DNA from 3 places in the Modestobacter marinus genome. Region 1 is predicted to be linked to each of the others. Evidence: riboswitches for the same ligand, from Rfam matches in the RefSeq annotation. Region 1 holds a riboswitch; each other region holds the start of a gene.

Evidence for each region. Region 1 has a riboswitch for cyclic di-AMP ahead of FB380_RS16855 (VldE C-terminal domain-containing protein). Riboswitches for the same ligand answer to the same signal wherever they lie in the genome.
Region 2: another riboswitch for cyclic di-AMP. It lies ahead of FB380_RS08325 (C40 family peptidase); the one in region 1 lies ahead of FB380_RS16855 (VldE C-terminal domain-containing protein).
Region 3: another riboswitch for cyclic di-AMP. It lies ahead of FB380_RS24485 (LysM peptidoglycan-binding domain-containing protein); the one in region 1 lies ahead of FB380_RS16855 (VldE C-terminal domain-containing protein).

The regions. Positions count from the first base shown of each region.
Region 1 covers NZ_JAAMPA010000002.1:178,875-183,108, forward strand. The annotation lists gene FB380_RS16840 (DODA-type extradiol aromatic ring-opening family dioxygenase) at 1-94, shown strand, start outside; gene FB380_RS16845 (hypothetical protein) at 91-450, shown strand; gene FB380_RS25550 (quinone oxidoreductase family protein) at 455-1,429, shown strand; cyclic di-AMP (ydaO/yuaA leader) riboswitch at 1,586-1,737, shown strand; gene FB380_RS16855 (VldE C-terminal domain-containing protein) at 1,759-2,652, shown strand; gene FB380_RS16860 (alpha/beta hydrolase) at 2,701-3,528, shown strand; gene FB380_RS16865 (protein adenylyltransferase SelO) at 3,567-4,234, opposite strand, start outside.
Region 2 covers NZ_JAAMPA010000001.1:1,762,487-1,766,720, reverse strand. The annotation lists gene FB380_RS08335 (serine hydrolase domain-containing protein) at 1-154, opposite strand, end outside; gene FB380_RS08330 (DUF3817 domain-containing protein) at 162-509, opposite strand; gene FB380_RS08325 (C40 family peptidase) at 674-1,855, opposite strand; cyclic di-AMP (ydaO/yuaA leader) riboswitch at 1,872-2,044, opposite strand; gene FB380_RS24600 (hypothetical protein) at 2,246-2,743, shown strand; gene FB380_RS24595 (GNAT family N-acetyltransferase) at 2,748-3,206, shown strand; gene FB380_RS08310 (phytoene desaturase family protein) at 3,203-4,234, shown strand, end outside.
Region 3 covers NZ_JAAMPA010000001.1:1,040,034-1,044,267, forward strand. The annotation lists gene FB380_RS04860 (DUF5926 family protein) at 1-145, opposite strand, end outside; gene FB380_RS04865 (cytochrome P450) at 250-1,461, shown strand; cyclic di-AMP (ydaO/yuaA leader) riboswitch at 1,710-1,847, shown strand; gene FB380_RS24485 (LysM peptidoglycan-binding domain-containing protein) at 1,855-2,712, shown strand; gene FB380_RS04875 (ATP-binding protein) at 3,015-4,234, shown strand, end outside.

The DNA of each region.
Region 1 (4,234 bases):
CCACGTCGACACCCTCGACCTGTTCCACACCATGGAGGCCTACTTCACCTGGTACCCCAACGGGGTCCCGAGCGGCAGCGGGGTGTCGGCATGAGCAAGTACCTGCTGGACAAGTTCCTGTTCACCGTCGACCGCGACCCCGAGCTGACCGAGCGGTACCGGGAGGACCCGGCCGGCACGGTCACCTGGTGGGAGCAGGAGATGGCCAACACCATGCTCAACTGCATCCCCGCCGAGAAGACCACCTGGCTGGCCTTCACCGACGATGAGCGCCGCGCGCTGGCCGAGCACGACCACGTCGCGCTGTTCCAGATGGGCGCGCACCCCTTCCTGACGCTCACGCTGTTCATCGCGATGTTCGAGCGCGACCACGGGCCGATGGAGTACCAGCGCGCCTACGGCAGGGCGATGGAGCACATCTCCATGCCGTACCCCGACATCGCGACCTGAGCCGGTGCGCGCCGCCGTCCTGACCGAGCCGGGTGCGCCGCCGACCCTGGCGGAGCACCCGGACCCGGTGCCCGGGAAGGGGCAGACCCTGGTCCGGGTGACCGCCGCCCCGGTCGTGCCGCTGGACCTGCTCTGCGCCTCCGGGACGTCGTACTTCGGCCGCCCGGCTGTGCCCTACGTCCCCGGGGTGCAGGGGGTCGGGGTCGTGGTGTCGTCGGGGCTGCTGGCCCCCGGGACCCGGGTCTGGTTCGCCACCTCGGCGGGGATGAGCCCGGGCGACGGCAGCCTGGGTGAGCTCTGCGCCGTGCCGGACGCCGACGTCGTCCCGCTCGCCGGGGACCTGCCCGACCCGGTCGTGGCGGCACTGGGTCTCTCGGCGGTGGCCGGCTGGATGGCGCTGACCTGGCGGGGGCGCCTCCGGCCGGGGGAGCGGGTGCTGGTGCTCGGTGCCGGCGGCGCGGTCGGCCAGGCCGCGCTGGGGGCCGCCCGCGCGCTCGGGGCCTCGCGGGTGGTCGGGGTCTGCCGGTCGGCCTCCGCGGCCGACCGGGCTCGCCGGGCCGGCGCCGAGGACGTCGTCCTGACCGGGGACGGCGACGACCTGGCCGCGCGGATCCGGCAGGCGGTCGGCTCCGACGTCGACCTCGTCGTCGACCCGGTGTTCGGTGCCGTGGCCGCGGCGGCCTGCTCGGTACTGGCGCCCGGGGGGCGGCTGGTCAACCTGGGTGGCGCGGCCGGGGACGCCGCCGAGTTCTCCTCCGCCGTGCTGCGCAGCCGCAGCATCGACGTCCTCGGCTACACGAACAACGCGCTCACCGGCGAGCAGCGGGCCGCCGCGCTCACCGCGGTGCTGCGGCACGCCGCGGCCGGGCAGCTCCGGGTGGAGCACGCCGTCCTGCCGCTGGCGCGGGTCCAGGAGGCCTGGGCGGCCACGGCGGCGGGCAGCGGGAGCCGGTCGGTCGTGGACCTGTCCGAGCCCTGACCGGACGCGCCGGTGGAGACGTACGGGACGGGTGTGACCGGTGGGCAACGCGAGGAGCATCACCCGATGAACTGCCCGGGGCGGATTGTCACGATTCGATCACGCAGCTACGTTGGCTCGGTCCAGTCGGTCGCCACGTCCCCGCCCGGGGAGCCCGACCGGACGCCGCCGAGTCGCCCTCCGGGGCGAGCCGGGGACCCACCGCACCACTGGGGTGAATCCCGCCTCCGGGCAACCGTCCGGAGCGGGTAGGGCTGCTTCCCGCCCGAACCCGTCAGCTGACCTGGTAGGCGGCCATCGGAAGACACCTGTACGGAGCACTCCTGCCCATGCGCGCCCGCACCACCACCTCCCGCTCCGCCAGCCACCGGCGTTCGCCGGCCGGCATCCGCCGCCCCGGGCTCTACCTGGGTGTCGCGGCGGCCGGGGCCGTCCTGGTCAACGTCGTCGTCGGAGTCGGTCCGGCGGCCCAGGCGGACCCCGTGGCGTCCGAGCCGGTCAGCGTCGCCGAGCAGCTGGGCCTGGCCGCCGGGTCCAACGCCGTGGACGGGGTCGAGGACCTCCGGCCGCTCGAGGAGCTCGCGGCCAGCCGGGCCACCCGGGAGGCCGAGCAGACCGCCGCCCAGCAGGCGCAGGTGGCAGCCGACCAGGCCGTGCTCGACCAGCAGGCCGCGGAGGCCGAGGCCGCCCGCGTGGCCGCCGAGGCCGAGGCCGCAGCCGCCGCGGAGGCAGAGGCGGCTCGCGTCGCCGCCGAGGCCGCGGCCGCCGCCGAGGCCCAGGCGGCCGCCGCGAAGCCGGCTCCGGCGCGGGCCAGTGCCGCGGCCCAGCCCGCAGCCGCAGCGGCCGGTACCGCGGTGTCCACGATCGCGAAGATCAACAACACCGCCGGCCCGATCAAGCCGCAGGCGCAGGCCGCCGCGAACGCCGTGGTCAGCAACGTGCCCGGCGCCGGCTCGATCACTCTGGGCGGCACCCGGCCCAGCGCCGCCGACCCGCACGGTCACCCGTCGGGGCTGGCGGTGGACTACATGGTCATGTCCGACTCCGCGCTCGGCGACGCGATCGTCGCCTACCACATCGCGAACTGGGCCGAGCTCGGCGTGGACTACATCATCTGGGAGCAGCGGATGCTCTCCTCGCCCGGCGGCTCCTGGAAGCAGATGGAGGACCGGGGCAGCGTGACGGCGAACCACTTCGACCACCCGCACGTCAACTACCGCTAGGCGACCTTGGCGCTGGCCGGGGCGGCCCAGGACGACGACGATGGGGTCGTGTTGCGGTCGGTGCTCCGGGCCGCGCTCATCGGTGTCATCGTCCTGGTCGTGGTGGTCGGCCTGCTCTGGACGTTCCAGCGCCGCCTGATCTACCTGCCCGACGACGGTCCCGTCCCGGCCGCCGCCGACGCCGTCCCCGGTAGTCGGGACGTCGAGCTGACCACCGCCGACGGGCTGGCCCTCGGTGCCTGGTTCGTGCCCGGCCCGACGGCCGACGCCCCCGCGGTGCTGGTGGCCAACGGCAACGGCGGTCACCGCGCTGTCCGGGCACCGCTGGCTCGGGCTCTGTCGGCCGCTGGACTGGCGGTGCTGCTGTTCGACTACCGCGGGTACGGCGGCAACCCGGGCAGCCCGACCGAGGCCGGGCTGGCGCTGGACGTCCGTGCGGCGCGGGACTGGCTGCTGGCCGAGGGCGGGGTCTCTGCGAACCGGCTGCTCTACTACGGGGAGAGCCTGGGCGCCGCCGTCGTCACCGAGCTGGCCGTGGCGCACCCGCCGGCCGGACTGGTCCTGCGCTCGCCGTTCGTCGACCTGGCCGCGGTCGGCCGCGAGCACTATCCGTTCCTGCCGGTCCGGCTGCTGCTGCGCGACCGCTACCCGGTGGCCGAGCAGGTCGCCCGGGTCGAGGTGCCCACCACCGTCGTCCTCGGCACCGCCGACTCGATCGTGCCGCCGGAGCAGAGCAAAGCGGTGGCCGCTGCCGCCGGGCAGCTGCACCGCACGGTCGAGGCACGCGGCGCCGACCACAACGACGCCGTCCTGCTGGACGGCGACCAACTGGTCGCCGCCGTCGTCGAACTCGCCCGGCTGACGACCGGCACCTGACCACCAAAATGGCCATTTTGGTGGTGGGGGGTGGGGGGTCAGGTGCCGCAGAAGGTCTGGTAGGTGGCGCCGAAGTCGGCGGGGGCGGGGGCGGCGTACCGCGCCAGGTCCGGTCGCTCGGTGTACGGGTGGGTCACGGCGTCCAGCAGGGGGCCCAGCGGCGCCAGGTCGCCCGCGGTCGCCGCGCTGAGCGCCTCCTCGACGAGGTGGTTGCGCGGGACGTACACCGGGTTCACCCGGTCCATGCCGTCGGCGTCCGGGGCCAGCGCGCGCCAGCGCTCCGCCCACGCGTCGAAGGTGGCCAGGTCGAGGAACAGGTTGCGCACCGGGTCGACGTCACCGCGGGCGGCGGCGCCGAGCAGGCGGAACGCGGACGTGTGGTCGACGTGGCCGGCCTGCAGCAGCGCGAGGAACTCCTCGACCAGCGGCGCGGCCACCGCGTCCTCCAGGCCGTCGGGGAGGCCCAGCTTGGCCCGCATCCCGGCCGACCAGGCCGCGTCGTACTGCGGCCGGAAGCGCCCCAGCGCCTCGACCGCGAGCTCGATCGCCCGCTCCTGCTCCTCGGCGAACAGCGGCAGCATCGCCTCGGCGAGCCGGGCCAGGTCCCACTCGGCGACGATCGGCTGGTTGCCGTAGGCGTAGCGCCCGCCGGTGTCGATGGAGCTGTAGACCGTGGCCGGGTCGTGGGCCTCCAGGAAGGCGCACG
Region 2 (4,234 bases), on a different contig from region 1:
GCGGCTCGGCGACGTCGCCGCGACCGGCCGACCAGGCCAGCCCGCCGTCCCGGACGACGCCCGCGACCAGGCTGGGCGCCCGGCCGTCCCGCTGGACCCGGGCGGTGCGGGCCAGCAGCGTGCGGGCGGTGGCGGGCAGGACGGGGGTGGCCATCGCGGGCTCAGCCGACCCGGACGGGCGTGGTGGCGTCGAGCGGCAGCCGGCCGGTGCGCCGGGCCCAGCGCTCGAACCAGATGGTCACCAGCGGCGGGAGGGAGGCGGCCAGCGCGAGCAGCGCGGTGACCGGCGTCCAGCGGAGCACCCGCCAGGCCAGCAGGGCGACGACGACGTAGGCGACGAAGACCGCGCCGTGGACCGGGCCGAAGACCTGCACGCCCAGCTCCGAGGCGTCCAGCACCCGCTTGACGAACATGCCGGCCAGCAGCAGCACCCAGGAGACGGCCTCGGCGATGGCGACGGCGCGGAAGACGCGGGCGACCCTCGCGGGGTCGGTCAGTGCGGCGGGCACGGTTCTCCTCGGGGGTGGGGCGGAGGGTGGGGTGCTCCTCATCGTGCCCGGCGGGACGGGGCGTCGGCACCCACGCTCACGTGATCGTCGCCACCGGGCCCGGACGCACCGGTGCCCCGGCCGCCGTCAGGCGACCGGGGCACCGGCGGAGGGTGGTGCAGCTGTCAGCCGGCGACCCGGCGCATGGCGGTGATCGGGCCCATGGCGTCGATGCTGGCGACCTTGACCACGTCACCGGACGTCGGCGCGTGGACCATCTGGCCGCCGCCGATGTAGATGCCGATGTGGCTGACCGGCGAGTAGAAGGCGATCAGGTCGCCCGGCTGCAGCTCCCCGCGGGAGACCGCACGGCCGGCCTGTGCCTGCTGGCTGCTGCTGCGGGGGAGGTTGACCCCCGCCGATGCGTAAGAGTACTTCACCAGCCCGGAGCAGTCGTAGGAGTTCGGGCCGGTGGCACCCCAGACGTAGGGCTTGCCACGCTGGGCCATCGCGGTGTTCACCGCGGTGGCGGCAGCACCGCTGCTGGCCACGACCGGAGCCGGGGCCGGCGCGGGGGCCGGGGCCGCGGAGCTGGACGCGGACGGAGCGGCGGCGGGGGCGCTGCGCTCGGCGCGCGAGGCCGGCTGGGAGTTCCGCTCGGCCGCGGCGGCTGCCGCGGCCTCGCGCTCGGCTGCGGCTGCGGCGGCTGCCGCGGCCTCGGCCGCATGCTGCTGCTCGGCCAGGATCCGGGCGCGCTCGCGCTCCTCGGCGGAGAGCCGGTCGTACTCGGCCTGGTACTCGGCGATCTGCGCGTTCAGGTCGGCCTGCTGCGCAGCGACCTCGGCGACCTGCGCCTCGGCGTCGGCGGCGGCCTTCTCGGCCGCGACCTTCGCCTCGTCGGCGGCGACGCTGGCCTGCTGAGCCGTCCCGAGCACCTCGTTGTTGTGCCCGGCGATGCTGTCCAGCGTGCCCATCCGGTCGAGCATCTCGTCGGCGGAGGAGCTGGTGAGCATGGCCTGCAGCGAGGAGAGCTGCTCACCGGTGAAGGCGCTGCGGGCCACCTGGCGCACGTGGTCACGGGCCTCGACCACGGCTGCCTCGGCGGCGACGAGCTCGGCGGCGGCGGCGTCCGAGGCGGCCTTCATGCCGGTCAGCACGTCGGTCGCTTCGTGCATCTTCTCGGTGACGACCTCGAGGTCGTGACCGCGGGCGGCGATGAGCTCGGCCGCCTCCTGGGAGGTGGTGGGTGTTTCAGGAGCCGCCAGGGCGGGCAGCGGAGCAAGAGTCAGGCCACCCACGGCGATCAGGGTGAACAGGGCCCGTCGGCCGGTGAGGCCACGACGGACAGAGGTGTGCGAACTCGCCATGTTCGGCGGGTGTGTCCTTTCTTCCACCTGCCGCCTACCGAGTTAGCTGACGGGTTCGGGCGGGAAGTCGCCCGGCTCCTCGGGCCCGCGGACGGGCCGTGCGGAGCTTCACCCCAGTGCTGCGGTGGGTCCCCGGTCCACGAGCCCGCGAGTGTCGCTGCGAGCCATGTGGTTCGGCGGCGGTCCCGTCGGTCGTCACCCGGGTGGGCGACTGCGCTGCCCGTCAGGACCGCTGGTGACCGTACGTGCGTTATGTGCTCGTGACAAACGGCTGAGGCCAATTTGTGGAGAAACTCCTGGCGTGTGCTCCAACACGCTCACCGAGCGTGACAGGCTCGCCGGGTGCAGGGCTTGGCGCGGCGGGAGTTCTGTCTCGTGCTGCTCCGTCGCATGGCCGACACGCGACCCGACCTGGTCGCCGAGGCACTGCCCCGACTCGGCTCCGACCGGGCCGAGGCCCGCGCCGCACACCGCCGATGGCGCGCCCTCCATCACACAGAGCGAGCACCGCGCGGGGTCGCCCTGCGGGCTGCGGTGCTCGGTCCCCCGGCCGAGCGGGAACACCGCCGGTTCGGTGACGTCGACCTCCTCGTCCAGCGGTGGCCGCTGCCGCTGTGGCCGCACCTGCGGTGGGAGGTGCTGGGTGGCCCGGACGGCGCCGTGCTCCACGAGCAGCTGGTGCGTGCACCCGGCTCACCGGTGCCCGCCGCGGCACCGGGTGCCCTGCGCGTGTGGGAGCACGTGGTGGACGACGTCCTGGCCCTCCCCGGCGCCACCGGTGTCGACCCCGGGGTCCCGAGCCGCTACGAGGTGCACCTCCCGGGCGGGGTGCGGGCCCGGTTCGTCTGGGGGCTGCTGCAGCGGGTGGACGACGGCGCGCCAGGATGACCCGGTGCCGACCCTCTCCACCGCCTCCTGGGACGACCCGGACGTCTCCGCGCTGACCGCCGCCCAGCAGGTCGAGCTGCGGGCCCGCTACGGCGGCGTGGGCGAGCCGGGGGTGCCGCCCTCCGCCGCCGACGTCGCCGTCGTCCTCCTCGCCCGGGACGACGACGGCACGCCGATCGGCTGCGGTGCCCTGCGCCCGCTCGGCGACACCGAGGCCGAGGTCAAGCGCATGTACGTCGTCCCGCCGGCCCGCGGCCGGGGCGTCTCCCGGCTGCTGCTCGCCGGCCTGGAGGCCGAGGCGCTGCGCCGCGGGTGGACGACGGTGCGCCTGGAGACGGGGGTCCGGCAGCCGGAGGCGGTCGGGCTGTACACCTCGGCCGGCTACACACCCGTCGAGGCGTTCGGGCACTACGTCGACGCCGACGACCCCCACGCCGTCTTCTTCGCCCGCGAGCTGGCGTGAGCACCGCGGCCCGGTACGACGCGATCGTGGCCGGTGGCGGCCACAACGGGCTGGTCGCCGCCGCCTACCTGGCCCGCGCGGGCTGGTCGGTGCTCGTGCTGGAGCGGCGGGCCGTGCTCGGCGGCGCCGCGGTCAGCGAGCGGGTCTTCCCGGGGGTCGACGTCCGGCTGTCGGCGTACTCCTACCTGGTCAGCCTGCTGCCCGACCGGATCGTCGCCGACCTGGCGCTGCCGATCACCCTGGTCGACCGCGCCGTCGCCTCCTACACGCCGCTGCGCCGCGGGGGCGCAGCCACCGGCCTGCTGGTCGAGCGGGAGGAGGGGCCGGAGACGGCGGCCTCCTTCCGCGCCCTCACCGGCTCGGACGCCGAGTTCGCCGGCTGGCAGCGGTTCTACGGCCGGCTGACCACCCTGGCCGAGGACCTGGCCCCCACCCTGACCGCTCCGCTGCCCAGCGAGGCGGCGCTCGATGCCCGGCTGCGGGACCCGGGCCTCTGGCACGACCTGCGCGAACGGCCGCTGGCCGACGTCGTCGCCGACCACCTCACCGACGACGACGTCCGGGGCATCGCGCTCACCGACGGGCTGATCGGCACCTCCGCCGACCTGCACGCCGCGGACGGGCTGGCCGGCCGGTGCTTCCTCTACCACCTCATCGGCAACGGCACGGGCCGCTGGCGGGTCCCGGTCGGTGGCATGGGCGCGGTCAGCGGCGCCCTCGCCGATGCGGCACGGGCGGCCGGGGCGGCGCTGCTCACCCGCGCCGAGGTCACCGCGGTCGAGACCCGGGCCGACGGCGTCACGGTGCACTGGACCGACGGGGACGGGACGGCGCACGCGGCCGACGCCGGGCACCTGGTCAGCGGCGCGGCCCCGGCCGTGCTCGACGACCTGCTGGGCGCTGCCCCGGCGCCGCGGCCGTCGGGGTCGCAGCTGAAGGTCAACATGGTGCTGCGCCGGCTGCCCGGGCTGCGGTCCGGCGCCGACCCCCGCCGGGTCTTCAGCGGCACCGTGCACGTCGACGAGGCG
Region 3 (4,234 bases), on a different contig from region 1:
GGCGGAGCACGGGCTGGCCGTAGCCGGAGCCGTGGCAGTGCTTGTAGCGGCGGCCGGAGCCACAGGGGCAGGGCGCCTTCGGGTTGGTCTCGCCGGCGGCCGCGGCGGGGGCGGCGGGACGGCGGCGGGTCGTGGAGCGGGCCATGCACGCGAGCGTATGTGGCCCGGGTCCACCGTTCCCGCCGAGCCTGGCAGGCGCGAGCCCGACGAGGCAGGAGGCCGGCCGGGCCGTTCCGTACCCTGCTGCCGGTGACACCGGTTGCCGCCCCGTTGGACCTGACCGACCCCGCGTTCGTCGCCGACCCCTACCCGGCGTTCGCCGTGGCCCGCGCCGCCGGGCCGGTGCAGTGGGACGAGCGGCAGGGCATGTGGCTGGCGCTCGGCCACGCCGAGGCCAACGCCGTCCTGCGTGACCGGCGGCTGGGCCGGATCTGGTCGGACCGGACCCCCGCCGAGCGGTTCGAGAGCTTCAACCTGATCCACCGAAACGCCATCCTGGAGATGGAGCCGCCCACGCACACCCGGCTGCGCCGGCTGATCAGCGCGGCGTTCGCACGCGGGCACGTGGAGCGGCTGCGGCCGTGGGTGCAGGAGCTGGCCGACTCCCTGGTCGACTCCCTGGTCGAGCGCTCCGCCGGGCAGGACGACGTCGACGTGCTCTCCGGCATGGCCGAGGAGCTGCCGGTCGCGGTCATCGCCGAGCTGCTCGGGGTGCCGGCGGCCGACCGGCCGCTGCTGCGGCCATGGTCGAACGCGATCGTGAAGATGTACGAGTACGGCCGGACGACGGAGGTCGAGGCCGACGCCGAGCGGGCCGCCGCCGAGTTCGTCGCCTACCTGCGCGAGCTGGCCGCCGAGCGGCGGACCGCGCCGGGTGAGGACCTGCTCACCCACCTGGTCACGGTGCGCGACGCCGAGGGCGACCGGCTCACCGAGGACGAGCTGGTCACCACCTGCATCCTGCTGCTCAACGCCGGCCACGAGGCGACGGTCAACGTCAGCGGCAACGGCCTGCTGGCGCTGCTGGAGCACCCGGACGAGCTGGCCCGGCTGCGCGCGGACCCGGGCCTGCTGCCGACGGCGATCGAGGAGCTGATGCGCTTCGACTCACCGCTGCAGCTGTTCGAGCGCACCGCCACCGCCGACGCCGAGGTCGGCGGGGTCACCGTCGAGTGGGGTCAGAAGATCGCCGCCCTGCTGGGCAGCGCGAACCGCGACCCGGCCGTCTTCGCCGACCCCGACACCCTCGACGTCGGGCGCGCGGACAACCCGCACATCTCCTTCGGCGCCGGGGTGCACTTCTGCATCGGCGCCCCGCTGGCCCGGGTGGAGCTGCAGGCCTCCTTCGGCGCGCTGCTGGGCCGCACCTCCCGGCTGGAGCTGGCCCGCCCGGCCCGGCGCCGTCCCGAGTTCGTCATCCGCGGTCTCCAGGAGCTGCCGGTCGTGCTCACCGCCCGCTGAGCCGTCGACCGAGCGGCCTGCCGTACCCACCATGGGCCCTGGCATGCCGTTGCGCGAAGAAACGACCAGAGAAGTGTTGTCCACACCGCGTCCGTGATCCGTCACCGCTGGTACTGGCCGCCTCGGAGAGCCGGGGAAAGGTCACCGTCGACCGGCACCCCGGGACGACGGTCTGCCTACCGTTGGGCAGTCCGCCGCACGGCGGGCTCCGGACGACGGCACCGCCGAACCTGCCCACCGCCGCCCGGACATCAGAGACCACGGGCAGGCGCGGGGGACCCACCTCGCAGGACCAGGCCCTCGGGCCTTGGGGTGAAGCCGCATCATGCGGCCGGGCAGCTCTCGCCCGAACCCGACAGCTAACTCCGCAGGCGGCGAGAGGCACACACACCCATGCTCAATCGCTTCACGGCACGGCGTGACCGCTCCACCGGGCGTTCCGCCTTCGCTTCCGCGGCGCGCCCGGCCATGGTGGTCGCGGCGGCTGCGGCGATGTCCTTCGGGGTCATCGCACCGGCCCAGGCCCACACCGGCAGCCACACCGTGGCTCCCGGGGACACGCTCAGCAAGCTGGCCGCCGGTCACGGCACCACCTGGCAGAGCATCTACACCGCCAACAGCGGCACCATCGGCGGCAACCCGGACGTGCTCCGCGTCGGCCAGGTGCTGACCATCGGCGGCGGCGCGGCCCCGGCGGCCGCACCGGCGCCGGCGTCCGGCACCTACGTCGTGCGCTCCGGCGACACGCTCAACAAGATCGCCGCCCAGCACGGCACCACGTGGCAGGCGCTCTACGCCGCCAACAGCGGCACCATCGGCGGCGACCCGAACGTGCTCCGCGTCGGGCAGACCCTCACCCTCGGCGGGGCAGCCCCGGCAGCCCCTGCGGCCCCGGCGCCCAGCCGCCCGGTCGAGCAGGCCGCCAGCCGCAGCGCCGACCGGACCGCCACCGGTGACAACCGGTCCATCGGCCGGGCCATGGTCGCCGAGCGCGGCTGGGGCCCGGGCGAGTTCACCTGCCTGGACAACCTGTGGACCAAGGAGAGCAACTGGCAGACCACGGCCGACAACCCGACCTCCAGCGCCTACGGCATCCCGCAGGCGCTGCCCGGGTCGAAGATGGCCTCGGCCGGCCCGGACTGGCGCACCAACCCGGCGACCCAGATCACCTGGGGGCTGGACTACATCAGCGAGCGCTACGGCACCCCGTGCGCCGCGTGGGCGCACTTCCAGGCCAACAACTGGTACTGATCGACCAGCGCGGCGGGTGGGTCGGCGCGGTCCCGCGCTGACCCACCCGGCCGGCGGTCCGGGTGACCGGACCACCGGCGACGACGACGCCCCGGCCGGGCTACCGGCCGGGGCGTCGTCATGGCCTGTCATCGGGGCACTGACTGAGATCCGGCGCCGCCGGAAGTTCATCACTGCAGGCTGCCCAGTCAGCCCGCCCCTGACAGCCGACGGAAGCGAGCCGGGCCCGCCTCCCACGTTGCTGTCGGACCAAACGGTCGAGTTTTATTGCTCCCTGTCAAGACAGGGTGTAGTAATACCGCATGACGACACCCGCCGCGGCCAGCCGTGCGGTTTCTGACGCCTTGAAGGCCATCTCGGCTGGCGCACGACCCGGCGACCTTGAATCGCAGTACTTAGACTTCAAGGAGTACAAGGAGCCGGCTGCCAACGATCGAGACTCGCTGAAAGCCGGAGCTGCCGACCTAGCCGAGGCCGCGGCGTGCATGGCCAACGCTCGCGGAGGAGCGATCGTCGTCGGTGTCGACGACGACGCAGCCGGGCCCGCTGCCTTCGTCGGATTGCCGCCGTCTCTGGACGAGGACGACCTTCGGCACCGCATCTGGCAACTGACCTCGCCGAACCTGGTCGTGTCGGCCGAGCGGCGCCCGGCTGGGTCAGCAGAGATTCTGGTCCTCCTGGTCGAGCCGGGCTTTGACCTGCACCGGGTCGGCGGAAAGCTGAGGGAACGGATCTCCGACCACTGCGAGCCAATGACCCCCGAGCGAGAGGGGGCAGTCCGCGATGAACGGCGCAATTACGACTGGTCGGCCGAACTGACGAACTGGACCATGAAGGACGTCGCTGAGACTGCCATCGAAGAGGCAAGGCGCCTGCTTGAGCAGGCTGGCGATGACCAGAGCCGACGCAGAGCCACGTTGAGCAATGAGGACCTGCTCCGCGAATGCGGAGTTCTTGACGACGATGGCCGCCTGCTAAGGGCAGGCGCCCTGCTCTTCACGCGACAGCAGGCGGCCCCCAACCCAACCATCCAGTACTTGCGGAAACGAACCCCCGGCGGTGCATTGACCCGCCCTCCCGAGGTGCACGCATTGCCCCTTCTCCTGACTATTCGTGAATGCCTACGCGATGTCGACGCCGCGAACGAAACAACTCCGGTCACGCTTGCCAGTGGCGTTCAGCAACAGCTCGAGACCATTCCCCGCGCTGCCGTCAGAGAGGCCGTCGTCAATGCCGTTGCACACCGCGACTACCGACTACCTGACCAGACAGTCATCGAACACAGTCCCTCGCAGCTAGTTGTCGTCAGCCCTGGGGAGCTCGTCTTTGGAGTCACGGAAGACAATCTGCTGACGCACAGCTCCAAGCCGCGAAACCGAAGACTCGCGGATGCTTTGCGAGTCTTGCGTCTGGCGGAGCGGGCGGGAACTGGTGTGGATGTGATGGTCCGCACCATGGTGAGAGCCGGTCACAAGCCGCCTGGCTTCACGAGTCGGGGTGGGGCAGTCCGTGTCGTCCTATC